Regions from separate parts of the Dickeya dadantii NCPPB 898 genome, predicted to be linked through region 1. Evidence: predicted binding sites of a transcription regulator. Region 1 holds the regulator's gene; each other region holds the start of a gene.
The links. Region 1 encodes PhoB, which activates phosphate uptake and scavenging genes when phosphate is short. Its sites were predicted from a motif close to CTGTCATAAAACTGNCNNAT; they were not measured.
Positions count from the first base shown of each region.

Region 1 (5,093 bases):
CTTCCTGACGCAGCGCATGCAGCCGGAGCTGAGTTTCCGACGGGCGTAGCGCCTGATAGCGCTCCACCGCCGGATGATGCGGGGAGCCGCACAGCGGGCACTCTTTGCCCGGTTGCAGTTGCTGACGCTCGCGTTCCAGACTGACGATGCGCAGCTCCAGCTCGTGGCGCTTGTCGAGGTCGGCCAGATGATCGGCCTGACGCTGATAGTCCTGACGCTGCTGGGTCTGTTGCTCTTCCAGCGCCTGAATACGGCGCTGGGTATCCAGCTGTTGCGCGTCCAGTAAGGTGCGCTGGCTCATCAACTGCTGTAACACGGCGGCGCTGGTGGCTAACTGCTGGCGATCCGGCCGCTCGGCCATAAGCCGGGCCAGTTGCTGGCGCAGGTTTGCCAGCGGTTGCTCCGCCTCCAGTTGTTCATCCTGTTGCAGATGTTCGGCCAGCAGTTGCCGGGCGCGTTCGCAGGCGCTTTGCTGCGCCTGCTGTTTTTCGGCGAGCGAAGCGCGCTGCTGGTCAAGGTACTCCGCCTGAATCTGCTGCTGCGCCGCTTTTTCCTGCAGCACCTGCAAGTCCTGCTGCCATTTCTGCTGCTGGGGAAATTGCGCCTGCCATAGCGGAATATGGCTGCCCAGATGCTGGTGGCGGCTATGTTGCTGGCGATAGGCTTCGATGTCGGCCAGCCGTTGCCGCGTCTGTTCCTGCTGGCGCTGCAGTTTGCTCAGGCTGGCGATCAGCGTTTTCTGCAGTTCAAGCAGACTATCCAGCGCCTGTTGCTGCTGGGCGCGCTGGGCCTGCTGGGTGGCGATGTGATGGTCGAGCGGCAGAATACGTTCATTAATCAACGTTTCCTGCTGCTGGCGATGCTCGGCGTGTTGCTGGCGGGCGGACAGCGTTTTTTCCAACTGGGCTTTCAACAGATTGAGCGCATCCTGCTGGCGGCCGACCTGCTGGCGAACGCTATTCAACTGGTGGGTCAGGCGCTGTTTCTCCCGCAGCGCGCGCTCGCGTTCATCAAAGCGCGGACGCAGTTTTTCCGCTGGTTCGCTACGCTGCAATTTATCCAACTGCGTTTGCGACTGTTGCTGCAATTGTTCCTGCGCGGCGTGCTGCTGCTGAGCCTGCTGTTGCGCCTGTTGGTGCTGCAACAGCGTGTCGTACCAGCGCTGATGCTCCAGCACCTCTTCCCGGTGCAGCGACAGCGACTGTTCCTGCTGGCGGATGGCTTCCAACTGCTGCTCCAGCGCCTGACGCTGCTCGTCGCTCAGCAGCTCCAGCGTGGCGACCTGCGCCCGCAGGGTTTCCAACTGGCTCTGGGCGTCTTTGTGTTTCTCGAATACCCGCTCCGAGATCTGGCCGTAAATATCGGTGCCGGTCAGCTCTTCCAGCAACTCGGCACGCTGATTGGCATCGGCATTCAGGAAGGCGGCGAATTGCCCCTGGGACAGCATCATCGATTTGGTGAAACGCTCAAAATCCAGCCCGGTGATATCGGCGATCAGCGTCAGCTTATCGTTCACTTTGTCGGTAAGGATTTTGCCGTCGGCGCACAGCGCCAGTTCCACCTTGGGCGGCTGCAGATTGCCTTCCGGGCTGTTATGGGCGCGGCGCTGGCTCCAGAAGGCGCGGTAAGCGACGTTCTTCACCTCGAATTCCACTTCCGCCAGACATTCGGCGGTGTGGCGCGTCATCAGTTCGTTCTGGCTGGGGCCGACTTTCAGGCGCGGCGTCTGGTGGTACAGCGCGAGGCAGATGGCGTCCAGCAACGTGGTTTTGCCTGCGCCGGTGGGACCGGTGATGGCAAACAGGCTGTTGCTGGCGAACGGCTCGCGGGTGAAATCGATTTTCCACTCGCCCTGTAGCGAGTTGAGGTTTTTCAGGCGCAGGCTAAGAATTTTCATGCGGACGCCTCCCGTCGCTGCTCGTCAATTTCCTGAATAACCCGATCGAACAAGCCTTTCAGGCGCTGCTGACGAGGCTCGTCCAAATCGTTCTCCTGCGCCAGACGCCGGGCAAACACCTCGGCGGGATGTAGCTCCTCCAGCGTTTCCTTCTCCAGTTGCACCAGCATTTGTTGTTGCTGTTCCCGCGCCCGGCGCAGCAGCAGCACTTCCACATTCAGCGGTTCAGTCAGCGTTTGAATGTGTTGCTGCATGTCGCTCAGATAATCCTGGGTGGCGATTTCAATATCCAGCCACACCGCTTTGTCGCCATGATAGTCGCGGAATCCGGCCAGCCGGCGTTCGATCTCCGGCAGATTGCCTTTGACCAGTTGCATCGGCTGCTCGGTCGGTATGGTCAGTGCGGTAACCTCGTGCAGTTTACCCTGCTCGAAATGCACCAGATACACTGATTTCTCATGATTCAGTTCGTCAAAACTCAGCGGAATCGGCGAGCCGCTGTAACGGATGTGCTCGCATTGCGCTACTCGCTGCGGGCGATGAATATGGCCGAGCGCAATGTAGTCCGCCGGGGGGAATGCCTGCGCCGGGAACGCGTCCAGCGTGCCGATATAGATATCGCGCACCGAATCGGACGTGGCGACGCCCACCGTGGTGAGGTGGCCCGTCAGGACAATCGGCAGTTCGCGGCCCAGCGTTTCTCGCTGCTCGCAGGCGAGCTGATAACAGCGCTGATAATGGCTGGCGATGGCGTCCTGCAACGCCTGCTGTTTTTGCGCGCCGGACTGGCCGGCCTGGCTGGTGAGCACGTCGCGCGGACGCAGAAAGGGAACGGCGCACAGCAGCGCGCCTGGCTCGCCCGCGCGGTTGTTCAGCACCAGCACCTGCTCGTTGATATCGCCGTCAAAGCCGGCAATCACCCGGGTATTCAGGCAGGCCAGCAGCGCGCGTGATTCATTCAGCGTGGCGACCGAATCGTGGTTGCCGCCCATTACCACCAACTGGCAGCCGGTGCGCTGCAACGCCACCACAAAATGGTTATACATTTCACGGGCATAACTGGGCGGTGCGCCGTTATCGAACACATCACCTGCTACTATTACTGCATCGGCCTGATGCTGCTCAACCTGCTGAACCAGCCAGTGCAAAAACGCCTGATGCTCAGGCGCACGGCTCCGGGTATAAAAGTACTGACCGAGATGCCAGTCAGACGTATGAATAATTCGCATGAGACTCCCTGCAGGTGAGTGCAAACGATATTGAGTGCAAACGATATATTGTTTTGGCGGTGTTCGCGGACAAGGGCATAAGGCGGGCACCTGTATGTCATGGCGAAACGCCGCGTCTTTATCATCGGCGATTATAGGCGTGCAGTTTAGGGCATGTCCCATAATATCTGTATGGCCCCGGCTACCTGGGGATGTTTGGCTGCGTTGTTGCAGGCGGATAATATGAGAAATTTAGCGCGCCGACGCTCTCCGGCATCGGCCGGGGGCCGCGGCCGTCGGGGAGGAAACGCGCCGCGGGCAGGGGTGCCGTTTTTCATAAATCTGTCATAAAACTGACGCATAATGCACACCGCACGCTAACCGTGACGATTAACGGCAGGATTGATATGGCAAGACGTATTTTGGTGGTGGAAGATGAAGCGCCGATCCGCGAGATGGTGTGCTTCGTGCTGGAACAGAACGGCTATCAGCCGGTTGAGGCTGAGGATTATGACAGCGCCGTTACCCGGCTGGCCGAACCTTATCCTGAACTGGTGCTGCTGGACTGGATGCTACCCGGCGGGTCCGGTTTGCAGTTTATCAAGCACATGAAACGCGAAGCGCTGACCCGTGATATTCCGGTCATGATGCTGACGGCGCGTGGTGAAGAAGAAGATCGCGTGCGCGGTCTGGAAGTGGGCGCCGACGACTACATCACCAAACCGTTTTCGCCCAAAGAGCTGGTGGCGCGCATCAAAGCGGTGATGCGCCGGATTTCGCCGATGGCGGTTGAAGAAGTGATTGAAATGCGCGGGTTGAGCCTGGACCCCTCGTCCCATCGGGTGACTACGGAAGAACACGCGCTGGATATGGGGCCGACGGAGTTCAAGCTACTGCACTTCTTTATGACCCATCCGGAACGGGTATATAGTCGTGAGCAGTTGCTGAATCATGTATGGGGCACTAACGTTTATGTTGAGGATCGGACTGTGGATGTCCATATCCGCCGCCTGCGCAAGGCGCTGGAAACCAGTGGACACGACAAGATGGTTCAGACCGTTCGGGGAACTGGATACCGTTTCTCAACACGTTACTGATAGCGTGAGTCCCGGAGAAAATCTGACGTGCTAGAACGTTTGTCCTGGAAAAAGCTGGCGCTGGAGCTGGCTTTTTTTTGTTTGCCCGGTCTGCTGCTGGGGCTGATTATCGGCTATCTGCCCTGGTTCCTGCTGGCGTCGGTACTGGCGGCGCTGTGCTGGAACTTCTATAACCAGCTGCGTTTATCTTACTGGCTGTGGGTTGACCGCAGCATGACCCCGCCGCCCGGCCGCTGGAGCTGGGAACCTCTGTTTTACGGCTTGTATCAGATGCAACTGCGTAACCGCCGCCGCCGGCGTGAGCTGGCGCTGCTGATCAAACGCTTTCGCAGTGGGGCGGAATCATTACCGGATGCGGTGGTGATCACTACCGAAGAGGGCGGCATCATCTGGTGTAACCGGCTGGCCCAGCACCTGCTCAGCTTTCGCTGGCCGGAAGACAACGGCCAGAACATCCTCAACCTGCTGCGTTACCCGGAATTCACCCAGTACATGCAACTGCAGGATTTCAGCCGCCCGCTGACGCTGACGTTGAAAAACGCCCACCACGTAGAATTCCGGGTGATGCCCTATTCGGAAGGCCAACTGCTGATGGTGGCCCGCGATGTGACCCAGATGCATCAACTGGAGGGCGCGCGGCGCAACTTTTTCGCCAACGTCAGCCACGAGCTGCGCACACCGTTGACGGTGTTGCAGGGCTATCTGGAGATGATGAACGACGAATCGTTGGATGGCGCGTTGCAGTCCAAGGCGTTGCACACCATGCAGGAGCAAACCCGCCGCATGGACGGGCTGGTGCGGCAATTGCTGACGCTGTCGCGCATCGAAGCCGCCGCCGCCATCGATCTCAACGAGAAGGTGGATATCCCGCTGATGCTGCGGCTGCTCAAG
Region 1 is NZ_CM001976.1:1,136,307-1,141,399, forward strand. It holds gene DDA898_RS05580 (AAA family ATPase) at 1-1,897, opposite strand, end outside; gene sbcD (exonuclease subunit SbcD) at 1,894-3,126, opposite strand; gene phoB (phosphate response regulator transcription factor PhoB) at 3,513-4,202, shown strand; gene phoR (phosphate regulon sensor histidine kinase PhoR) at 4,230-5,093, shown strand, end outside.

Region 2 (5,093 bases), 1.2 Mb from region 1:
ATTTCATTGATATCACGGGTTTGAATTCCCGAGCGACAAATATCCTTACCAAACCAGAGAAATCTGTCTCTGCTGCTATTTCCATACCACCCGATTGCGGCCGGCGTTTTTGGCTTCGTACAGCGCGTCGTCGGCCCGCTTCATGTCGCTTTCGAAGCTGTCCTTCAGGCTCTGAACATTACGGTGTTTGATAAAGGTTGCGCCGATGCTGACGGTAAAATGGAAGGAATAGCCGTCAACCGTGAACAGGGTGTTTTCCACTTCGGTACGAATCCCGTTCATGATGGCATCGACATTATCGAGATTGGCGTTGTGGACGATCAGACCAAACTCTTCGCCGCCCAGCCTGGCGACGAAGTCGTCGGTACGTAGTTTGCCGGTAATGATCTCCGCCAGGCGGCAAATCGCCACGTCTCCAACGTGATGACCGTACTGATCATTAACCTTTTTGAAGAAATCGATATCGATGATCGCCAGTGCGGTATTTTTCTCATGATTGCGGTAGCACTTTTCCGTTTCCAGAATATAGGCGCGCCGGTTATGGATGCCGGTCAGGACGTCGGTGTTGGCCATTTCCAGCAGTTTTTCTTCCAGCTCTTCTCTGGCCCGCTGGGTTTCCAGCGCGTAGAACAGCGAACCCAGCGTGTCGACGAACGGGCTGAGAAAGCGCAACTGCCGCTCGTTGTAACCGTCGAAGCGGTTGCCCAGCCCGATCATCCCTACCACTTCATTGCGAAAATAGATGGGTAACCCCATGAACTGGCGCAGGATTGGATGGCCTGACGGCACGCCGCGCGAGGCGGAGTGGGAACGCGGCGAGTTGGTGATAACCGGTTTGCCGGTAATCACCACATGCCCAAACAGGTTGTCCAGGCTGGTGAACTGCAGTCTGTTTTGCAAAAAGGTATCGTAAGAGTTTTTGCTGTCGCCGTTCCAGCTGACGTTGGAAATAGCGACGATGTGCAGCACTTTCTTCTCATCGTGCTCTCTGACCTGACCGATGAAACCGAACTCCGATTCAGAGATAGAAAGCAGGTCGTCAAAGATAGACATGCAGGCTTCCTGAATATCGGTTTTTTCCAGAAAGATTTTTTGGGCCCGGTTAATCAGCTCCAGCAGGCGTTTATCCGCCTCTTCCTGTAATTCTTTGTTTTTCTTTTCAGTAATATCCCGATGGGTGCCGGCGACCCGAATGGGTTTGCCTTTTTCGTTGTATTCCACCACCTTGCCGTAGGTTTCAATCCATACCCAGTGGCCTTTATTATGACGCATCCGGTATTGCTCGTTGATCAAGGTTGCCTGGCCGGTGATGCAGGCTTCCGCCGCCAGCACCATTTTTTCCCGATCCAACGGGTGCATCAGCTGTTGCCAGTAATCCATTGAGGAATCGAACTGATCCTGCGTGACCCCCATCATTTCGCACCACTGTTTATTAACGCGAATGTTGTGCCGCCCCAGATCCCAGTCCCAGGTGCCGAGACTGGACGACTCCAGCACCAGTCTCATTTGGTTGTTGGTGTCCACCAGCAGTTTTTGCAGGTATTTCTGATGGGAGTTATCAATCAGCAGCGCCTGCACGTGGCTGAGTTTGCCGTTGTGGTGATAATTGGCGATGGAAAGCTGGCGAATCCACAGGGTTTTTCCCCTGGGCGACAGAAACCGGTATTCGCATTCCAGATTCGCCACGCCTTTTTTATGGTTATCCAGCGTAAACAGTAGGTTTTCATAGTCGTCCGAGTGGACATAGCTCTCCATCACCGTGTTGTTATGTCTAAGTTCTTCTTCGGTAAGGCCCAGAACGTGCTGCGCGTTGGGAGAAATGTAGGAAATGTGCAGCATATTATCCTGCTGCCAGTTGACGAGCACCACGGACGAGTTGTTCAACAGCCGGATTTCCTGTTCCCGATGCAACTGTTCATTGTGCAGCTTGAACAGGGATTCGGTGGTGCTGGCGACGAAGGACGCGGTTTCGCGCGTCGCCTCATCCAGGTTACGCGGCTGATAGTCGATGGCGGCGAGGGTTCCTACCACGACTTTGTCGAGCACCAGAGGGATGCCAAAGTAGCTGCGAATATGCGGGGCGCCGGTAACCAGCGGATGTTCGCGAAACTGACTGTTCGTCAGCGTGTCGGGAATACACATGGTGGCGGCGGTGGCAATCACCGTGTTGCAAAACGCCACTTCCCGGTCCGTACATTCGATATTGAGGCCTTCGCTGAAGATCAGCCACTGCTTATCGTGATCGATAATCGAGATAAACGCGGCGGGGAAATTCAGTATGCGCGCAAATAATCTGACCTGGTTTTGAAAGGATTGCTGTAAGTGTAAGTCGAGCAAATGATATTCATTGATCTTTGCGACGCGCTGAGCATCGGTATTATATTTTTTCATTGTCACTCTTCCTATAAAAATAAATAAAAATCAGCGCATTATGTCCTGGCGGCGAAACAGAAAAGCGCGAATGCCAAGCTCAGTTATAAAAGTGGGAACATCCTGTAGGAGGGCCGATCCTGAAGTGAGAGTGTTGTTTTTTCAGCTACATATCTGAGTATAGAACAGGATTTTTCATCGCTGTGCGACAGGGAAAGCGAACAGCGCTAAAAATAAAACATACCTTTAGATTGCGGCGTTAAAAAGGGATGGTCTGATGTAGAACCATTTTGATGAGTAATGCAGCCATCGTCTGAGGCGACAGCGCAGCGTTTCGACTCTTTGAGAACATATCTTTCTTGGCATTATTACTCTTCTTTCAGGTGATACTGGTCGGTATCTGATAGTAGCCAGACTATGGCGGACTACCGAATCTGACTCCCATGTCACACAACTGTCATATTAAGTACATTTTACTGTCACTGAATTGACCTATTTTCTCCACCAGCAAACTACACTCTGATTAAACAATAGCTCCGGGTCTACACGTCTACATATCCCACAGGAGGGATTATGAAACTCATGCGTACCACTGTTGCCAGTATCGTTGCTGCAAGTTTTTCTCTGACGGCGGTTTCTGCTTTCGCCGCGGCAAACCTCACTGGTGCAGGTGCGACATTCCCCGCTCCGGTTTATGCAAAGTGGGCTGATTCTTACGAAAAAGAAACCGGCAACAAAGTTAACTATCAGGGCATCGGTTCTTCGGGCGGCGTGAAACAGATTACCGCTAAAACCGTGGATTTCGGCGCCTCCGATGCACCGCTGACGGATGACAAGCTGGCTCAGGACGGCCTGTTCCAGTTCCCGACCGTGATCGGCGGTATCGTACTGGCTGTCAACGTGCCGGGCGTGAAAACCGGTGAGCTGACGCTGGACGGCAAAACGCTGGGTGATATCTACCTGGGCAAAATCAAGAAATGGAACGACGAAGCCATCGTCAAACTGAACCCGGGCGTTAAACTGCCGGATCAGGACATTGCCGTGGTGCGTCGTGCAGACGGTTCCGGCACCTCCTACGTGTTCACCAGCTACCTGGCTAAAGTGAACAGCGAGTGGAAAGAGAAGATTGGCGCGGGCAACACCGTAAACTGGCCGACCGGTCTGGGCGGTAAAGGCAACGACGGCATCGCGGCGTTCGTTCAGCGTCTGCCGGGGTCAATCGGTTATGTTGAATACGCGTATGCCAAGCAGAATAACCTGGTTTACACCAAGCTGATTTCTGCCGACGGCAAGGCTGTCAGCCCGACTGAAGGGTCTTTCAGCAACGCTGCTAAAGGTATTGACTGGAGCAAGTCTTTCGCACAGGACCTGACCAACCAGAAAGGCGCCGACGTATGGCCGATCACCTCTACCACCTTCATTCTGATTCACAAAGAGCAGAGCAAGCCTGAGCAGGGCAAAGAAGTGCTGAAGTTCTTTGACTGGGCTTACACCAAAGGCGGCGATCAGGCCAAAGCGCTGGATTACGCTACGCTGCCGAAAGAAGTTGTGGCGCAGGTGCGTGCGGCATGGAAAACCCAGATCAAGGACAGCAGCGGTAAAGCGCTGTACTGATTGCGGTTAGCAGGATCCATTGTGTGAGTACCGAGAGGTGGATAAACCGGAAACGGGGTATCCACCTCTGACATTCATTGGGGTTTCCTTCTTCATTGGGGTTTCCTCCAATGACCTGATTAAAGACGCAGTTATCTGAAAAACGCAGTTATCTGAAAGAAGAGAGACGTATGGCTGAACACAAGCCAACCATTACACCTCCGGGAAAACAGGGCGACATTCTCTTCGGGGCGCTGGTTAGACTGGCGGCCCTGTTGACGTTGCTGCTGTTGGGCGGAATTATCGTTTCCCTGATTTTTGCCTCCTGGCCAAGCATCAAAACGTTTGGCTTTTCCTTTCTGTGGACCAAAGAGTGGGATGCGCCCGCCGGGCAATTCGGCGCGCTGGTGCCGATTTACGGCACTATCGTGACTTCGCTGATCGCGCTGATCATCGCCATTCCGATTAGTTTCGGTATTGCGCTGTTCCTGACGGAACTGGCGCCGGGCTGGCTGAAACGTCCGCTGGGTGTGGCGATTGAACTGCTGGCCGCGATCCCGAGTATCGTTTACGGCATGTGGGGGCTGTTTGTGTTCGCCCCGTTGTTCGCCAGGTATTTCCAGCAGCCGGTAGGCAACGTGCTTTCCAGTATCCCACTGGTCGGTAACCTGTTCTCCGGGCCGGCGTTCGGCATCGGTATTCTGGCGGCCGGGGTGATTCTGGCCATCATGATCATCCCTTACATCGCCGCTGTAATGCGCGATGTGTTCGAACAGACGCCGGTGATGATGAAAGAATCGGCTTACGGCATTGGCTGCACCACCTGGGAAGTTATCTGGCATATCGTGCTGCCGTTCACCAAAAACGGCGTGATTGGCGGCGTTATGCTAGGGCTCGGCCGCGCGCTGGGCGAAACCATGGCGGTGACGTTCATTATCGGCAACACCTACCAGCTCGACAGCTTCTCGCTCTATATGCCGGGCAACAGTATTACCTCCGCGCTGGCCAACGAATTCGCGGAAGCCGACACCGGGCTGCATACCGCCGCGCTGATGGAGCTGGGCCTGATCCTGTTTGTGATTACCTTTATCGTGCTGGCTTGTTCGAAGCTGATGATCATGCGTCTGGCT
Region 2 is NZ_CM001976.1:4,796,382-4,801,474, reverse strand. It holds gene DDA898_RS21535 (sensor domain-containing diguanylate cyclase) at 76-2,391, opposite strand; gene pstS (phosphate ABC transporter substrate-binding protein PstS) at 2,944-3,984, shown strand; gene pstC (phosphate ABC transporter permease PstC) at 4,155-5,093, shown strand, end outside.
Region 2: the regulator PhoB is predicted to act here: its motif matches at 2,814-2,833, upstream of pstS (phosphate ABC transporter substrate-binding protein PstS).

Region 3 (5,093 bases), 1.1 Mb from region 1:
ACACCAACACATCTTTGTAATCGCTGATCACCAGCGGCGAGTGGGTGGTCAGAATAAACTGGCAGTGGGGGAAGGTGGTGGTCAGCCGTTCGATAATGCTGCGCTGCCACGACGGATGCAGGTGCATATCCACTTCATCGATCAGCACAATGCCTTGCCCGTGCAACGGGTTGTCCAGCGTCGGATTCATAATCGCCAGACGACGCGCGATATCACCCACCAGCGCCATCAGCGATTTTTCGCCCTGCGACAGTTGCAGCACGTTAAGCGGCTTTCCCTCTTTATTGATGGACATATGCAGGCGGGGTTTGCGGCGTACTCGCAGATTGGAAAAACCCGGCATAAAGCGATAAATAGCCTGTCGAACGGCATCAAGCTGTGGGTCTTTATTCGATTTTAATGTTGCCAACCCATTCTTTATTTTTGTTAATTGTTCTTCAACATTGATATTTTTATTTTTGTTGTTTGGGCTGAGAATTTGAGTAATAAACTGATCGGGATCGTTTTCGATCATATTAGAAAGGATGTCTGCCAAGGATGACTCAGTTTTCGTTTTCAATATCTTCCTGCTCACGAAACCATTCGAAAAAACGCCGGAAATCCACCCCCTGATTGAGCGCGTTGTCATACCCATCTACCTGTTGAAAATGATGTTTATTTTTTATTTTCAGCGGAATATCCAGCACGCTGCGTTCGACTGGATAAAAGGCGATTAGCGGTAAGCTGCTTTGCTCGTTTTGCGTTAATGCGGAGCGATAATGATCCGCCAGCGCGGAAACCGCATTCAACTGGCTGGTGTGCTGCCCTTTTTTACCGCTGCGGGTTTTTGCCAGCGTCCAATGGTATTCAGCGTCGTTGTCGGCAGCATGGCCTGAGAGCGGAGGAGTATCTTGTGCCATGACCTCAATCGCGGCGGAAGTATGGCCATTGGTAATGGTGCCTTCGTTGATGCCGCTACCGCTGCCTTTTTCACTGCGCACCCGTGCTACCAGCCAGCTGAGCGAGGTTGCCAGCGCTTGCAAAATGGAGGTTTTCCCGGCGCCATTATTGCCGACCAGCACCGTTACGTTGGAAGGATAATCAGCCGTTGGCGCGATGAGGGCATCAAGAGAAGTAAAGCGCCCGACGTTGTGCAACCTGAATTGCTTTATTTTCATCATCCGTTCCTTAGGTAAACGTTGAGTCGCCTGCGCAGTGTACAAATCTTCTGGCAATGATACATCCATTTCCGGGATTCATTGCGGGGATCACGTCTTACCCCAGCGCCTGTGCGCACGCCCAGGCGGAGCTCCAGGCCCACTGGAAGTTGTAACCGCCGAGCCAGCCGGTGACGTCCACCACTTCGCCAATGAAGTACAGGCCCGGCACGTTGTTGGCTTCCATCGTTTTTGACGACAACTCGCGGGTGTCAACGCCGCCGAGCGTCACTTCCGCCGTGCGGTAGCCTTCAGTGCCGTTAGGCTGGACCCGCCACTGTTGCAGCGTGGTTTCCACCTCGGCCTGTTGCGGCTTGTTGAGCTGTTTCAGCGTGACGTCCGGTAATTGCCCCAGCGCCTGCAGGCTTTCCACCAGCCGTTTCGGCAGCCATTGCGCCAGCGTGTTTTTCAGGCTTTGATTCGGGTGTGCCAGACGTTCATTGTTAAGGCATTCGGTCAGATCAAGGTTGGGCAACAGGTTGATGGTGACGAATTCCCCCGGTTGCCAGTAGCTGGACAGCTGTAGGACCGCCGGGCCGGACAGGCCGCGGTGGGTAAACAGAATATTTTCGCGGAAGGTGGTGCCGTTTTCGGCCGTAACCACCGCCGGTACCGACACGCCGGAGAGCGTCTGCAACTGTTCCAGCAGCGGTTTGTGCAGGGTAAACGGCACCAGCGCGGCGCGGGTCGGTAACACCTTGAGGCCAAACTGCGCCGCCAGTTGATAGCCGAACGGGGTGGCGCCCAGCCCCGGCATCGACAGCCCGCCGGTGGCGATCACCACCGCCGGCGCCTGCATCACCCCGGTGTTGAGCGTCACCTGAAACTGCTCGCTTTTTTCCACCGACAGCACCTCGCTGCGCAGGCGCAGCGTCACCTTGCCGGTTTCACACTCTTTCATCAGCATATCGACGATCTGCTGCGCGGAATCGTCGCAGAACAGCTGGCCGAGGGTTTTTTCGTGGTACGCGATGCCATGACGGTTGACCAGATCGATGAAATCCCACTGGGTGTAGCGGGCGAGGGCGGATTTACAGAAGTGCGGGTTGTTCGACAGATAGGCCGCGGGTTCGGCGTACAGATTCGTGAAGTTGCAGCGCCCGCCGCCGGACATCAGAATCTTGCGGCCCGGTTTTTTGCCGTTGTCCACCAGCAGCGCCCGCAGCCCTTTCTGGCCTGCCTGCGCCGCACAGAACAGCCCGGCCGCGCCCGCGCCAATGATGATTACGTCAAACTGTTCCACATTACACTCCCGTTGTTCCGCCATGCCATCGCCCCACAGGGCGGCCGATTATAGGCGATGTCCCGACGCCGGTCATCGCCCGGCGCGCCTTGTTTCTGACGCCATGCCGCGCCGCCGCCGTTTGCCGGTAACAAAGTGTGTGGATGGGTAAAAACAATAATGCTTTGATTTTTATTAACTAAATCATTGTCACCGGCAGAAGTGGCGTAAATTAAGTCAAAATAATGTCATATTTTGCTTTTCCCGTTTCCGCTTGTCACCGATAATGCGCCGCGTTCATGACCACTACATGGCCTAACACTTATGCTACATTTATTTGCCGGGCTTGATTTCCACACCGGTCTGATGCTGGTTCTCGCCCTGCTGTTTGTTCTGTTCTATGAAGCCATTAACGGCTTTCACGATACCGCCAACGCGGTAGCCACCGTTATCTATACCCGTGCGATGCGTGCCCAACTGGCGGTTGTTATGGCCGGGGTTTTCAACTTTCTTGGGGTATTGCTGGGCGGCCTGAGCGTTGCATACGCCATTGTTCACCTGTTGCCGACCGATTTGCTGCTGAACGTTAGCTCCACCCACGGGCTGGCGATGGTGTTTTCGATGCTGCTGGCGGCGATTATCTGGAATTTGGGCACCTGGTATTTCGGGCTGCCGGCTTCCAGCTCGCATACGCTGATCGGTTCCATCATCGGCATCGGTCTGACCAATGCGCTGGTGACCCATACCTCGGTGGTGGATGCGCTCAATATTCCCAAAATGGTCAGTATCTTCCTGTCGCTGCTGGTTTCGCCGGTGGTCGGCATGATCATCGCCGGGTTGATGGTGTATCTGCTGCGCCGTTACTGGAGCAATAATAAGAAGCGTCAGCGCGTTCATCTGACGCCGGCCGAGCGCGAAAAACAAGACGGTAAACGCAAACCGCCGTTCTGGACCCGTACCGCGCTGATCCTGTCTGCGGTAGGCGTGAGCTTCTCCCACGGCGCGAACGACGGCCAGAAAGGCATCGGTCTGATCATGCTGGTGCTGATTGGCGTGGCGCCGGCCGGATTTATGCTGAACATGAATGCGTCCGGTTACGATATCAGCCGCACCCGCGACGCGGTGTTGAACCTGCAGGCTTACTACCAGTCTCACAGCGCGGCGCTGACGCAGGTGATCGACCTGTCGCACCCGGTGATCCCGGCGCCGGAAAACGTCATTCCATCCACCGGAAACAAACCGGATTTTCACTGTGATACGTCTCGCGCGATGATCGCCATCGACCGTGTGCAGGGGCTGCTGAATAACATCAAAAGCTACGATGAACTGGCTGCGGATGACCGCGCCCGCGCTCGTCGCTTGCTGATGTGCATGGCCGATACGCTGGATCGCGTCGTCAAGCTGCCGGAAACGTCGTCTGACGACAAACGCCTGCTCAACAACCTGCGCAGCGACCTGCTGTACACGGTGGAATACGCGCCGCTGTGGATTATCGTTGCGGTGGCGCTGGCACTGTCGCTCGGCACTATGGTGGGCTGGAAGCGCGTGGCGGTGACCATCGGCGAGAAGATTGGCAGAAAAGGCATGACCTATGCGCAGGGCGTTTCGGCGCAGGTGACGGCGGCGATGTCTATTGGTATCGCCAGCTATACCGGCATGCCGGTTTCTACGACCCACGTACTCTCGTCCGCCGTGGCCGGAACCATGATTGTGGACGGCGGCGGCGTGCAGGGGAAAACCGTGAAAAGCATTCTGCTGGCCTGGGTGTTTACCCTGCCGGTGTCGATGCTGCTGTCCGGCGTGCTGTACTGGCTGTCGTTGAAGCTGATCTGAATCGGCACGGTGATAAAACCGTAGTGAGCATAAAAAAGGCGGCCGTAAGGTCGCCTTTCTGCTTTTAGCGTATACGGTTGTGGGGTGATAGAGACACGACCCGCCTACGCCGTCATGACTGCCGCGGCGCCTCAGTGCCAGATGATCAAGGCAATGAGGCTGACCACAACCAGCCCGCACAAGGCGGAGGTCAGCAGAAACTGACCGCGCACCCGCGCACAGCGGCGGATGAACTCGGGGTCGTGATGGTCGAGATAACGTTGTGCGTAGATGTAGCGAACCAACCGCAGCTGTTTACTGGGCTGCCCGTGGGAGGTAAAAAAGCCGCCTCCGTCCACATACTGGTACAGTAGCGGATCGCAGTCTCTCAGTATCAGCAGCAGCACTCGTAACGAAGAATAATATCGCGCCATATTGATGACACAGACGACACATAAAGCCCAGAAAAGCGCAAATGTACTAATCATCATGCTTCCCTCCCGGATTATGACCCATCAGATGCTTTGACGTGTCGGGTCCTGCCGACATCACATCTGTGGGTATTTATGCCACACGTTATTCACGCGATGTTATGGGGCTGCCAAGCCATGGCGAGTTGCCCGGGTGTTCTTCTTCACCGCTGTATCCTTGCCCGGAGAAAGACCTGCAGGGTCCCCCTCAATTTCATTGTAGAAGAGCCTTACGTTTTTTTTCCATATCTGACGCAAGGTTCCTGCCAGCAAAAAACATCACCACTTCTTTTGATCTGGCACCGGCTTTCTTCGCCGTAGGCTCTGTCCTTTTCAACTACACTTCATGTACGGGCGAGAGGTTTCACCATTGTAGATAGTTTCACCGTTGTA
Region 3 is NZ_CM001976.1:71,946-77,038, forward strand. It holds gene DDA898_RS23480 (AAA family ATPase) at 1-634, opposite strand, end outside; gene DDA898_RS23485 (AAA family ATPase) at 543-1,157, opposite strand; gene DDA898_RS00765 (BaiN/RdsA family NAD(P)/FAD-dependent oxidoreductase) at 1,255-2,439, opposite strand; gene pitA (inorganic phosphate transporter PitA) at 2,743-4,251, shown strand; gene uspB (universal stress protein UspB) at 4,383-4,718, opposite strand.
Region 3: the regulator PhoB is predicted to act here: its motif matches at 2,653-2,672, upstream of pitA (inorganic phosphate transporter PitA).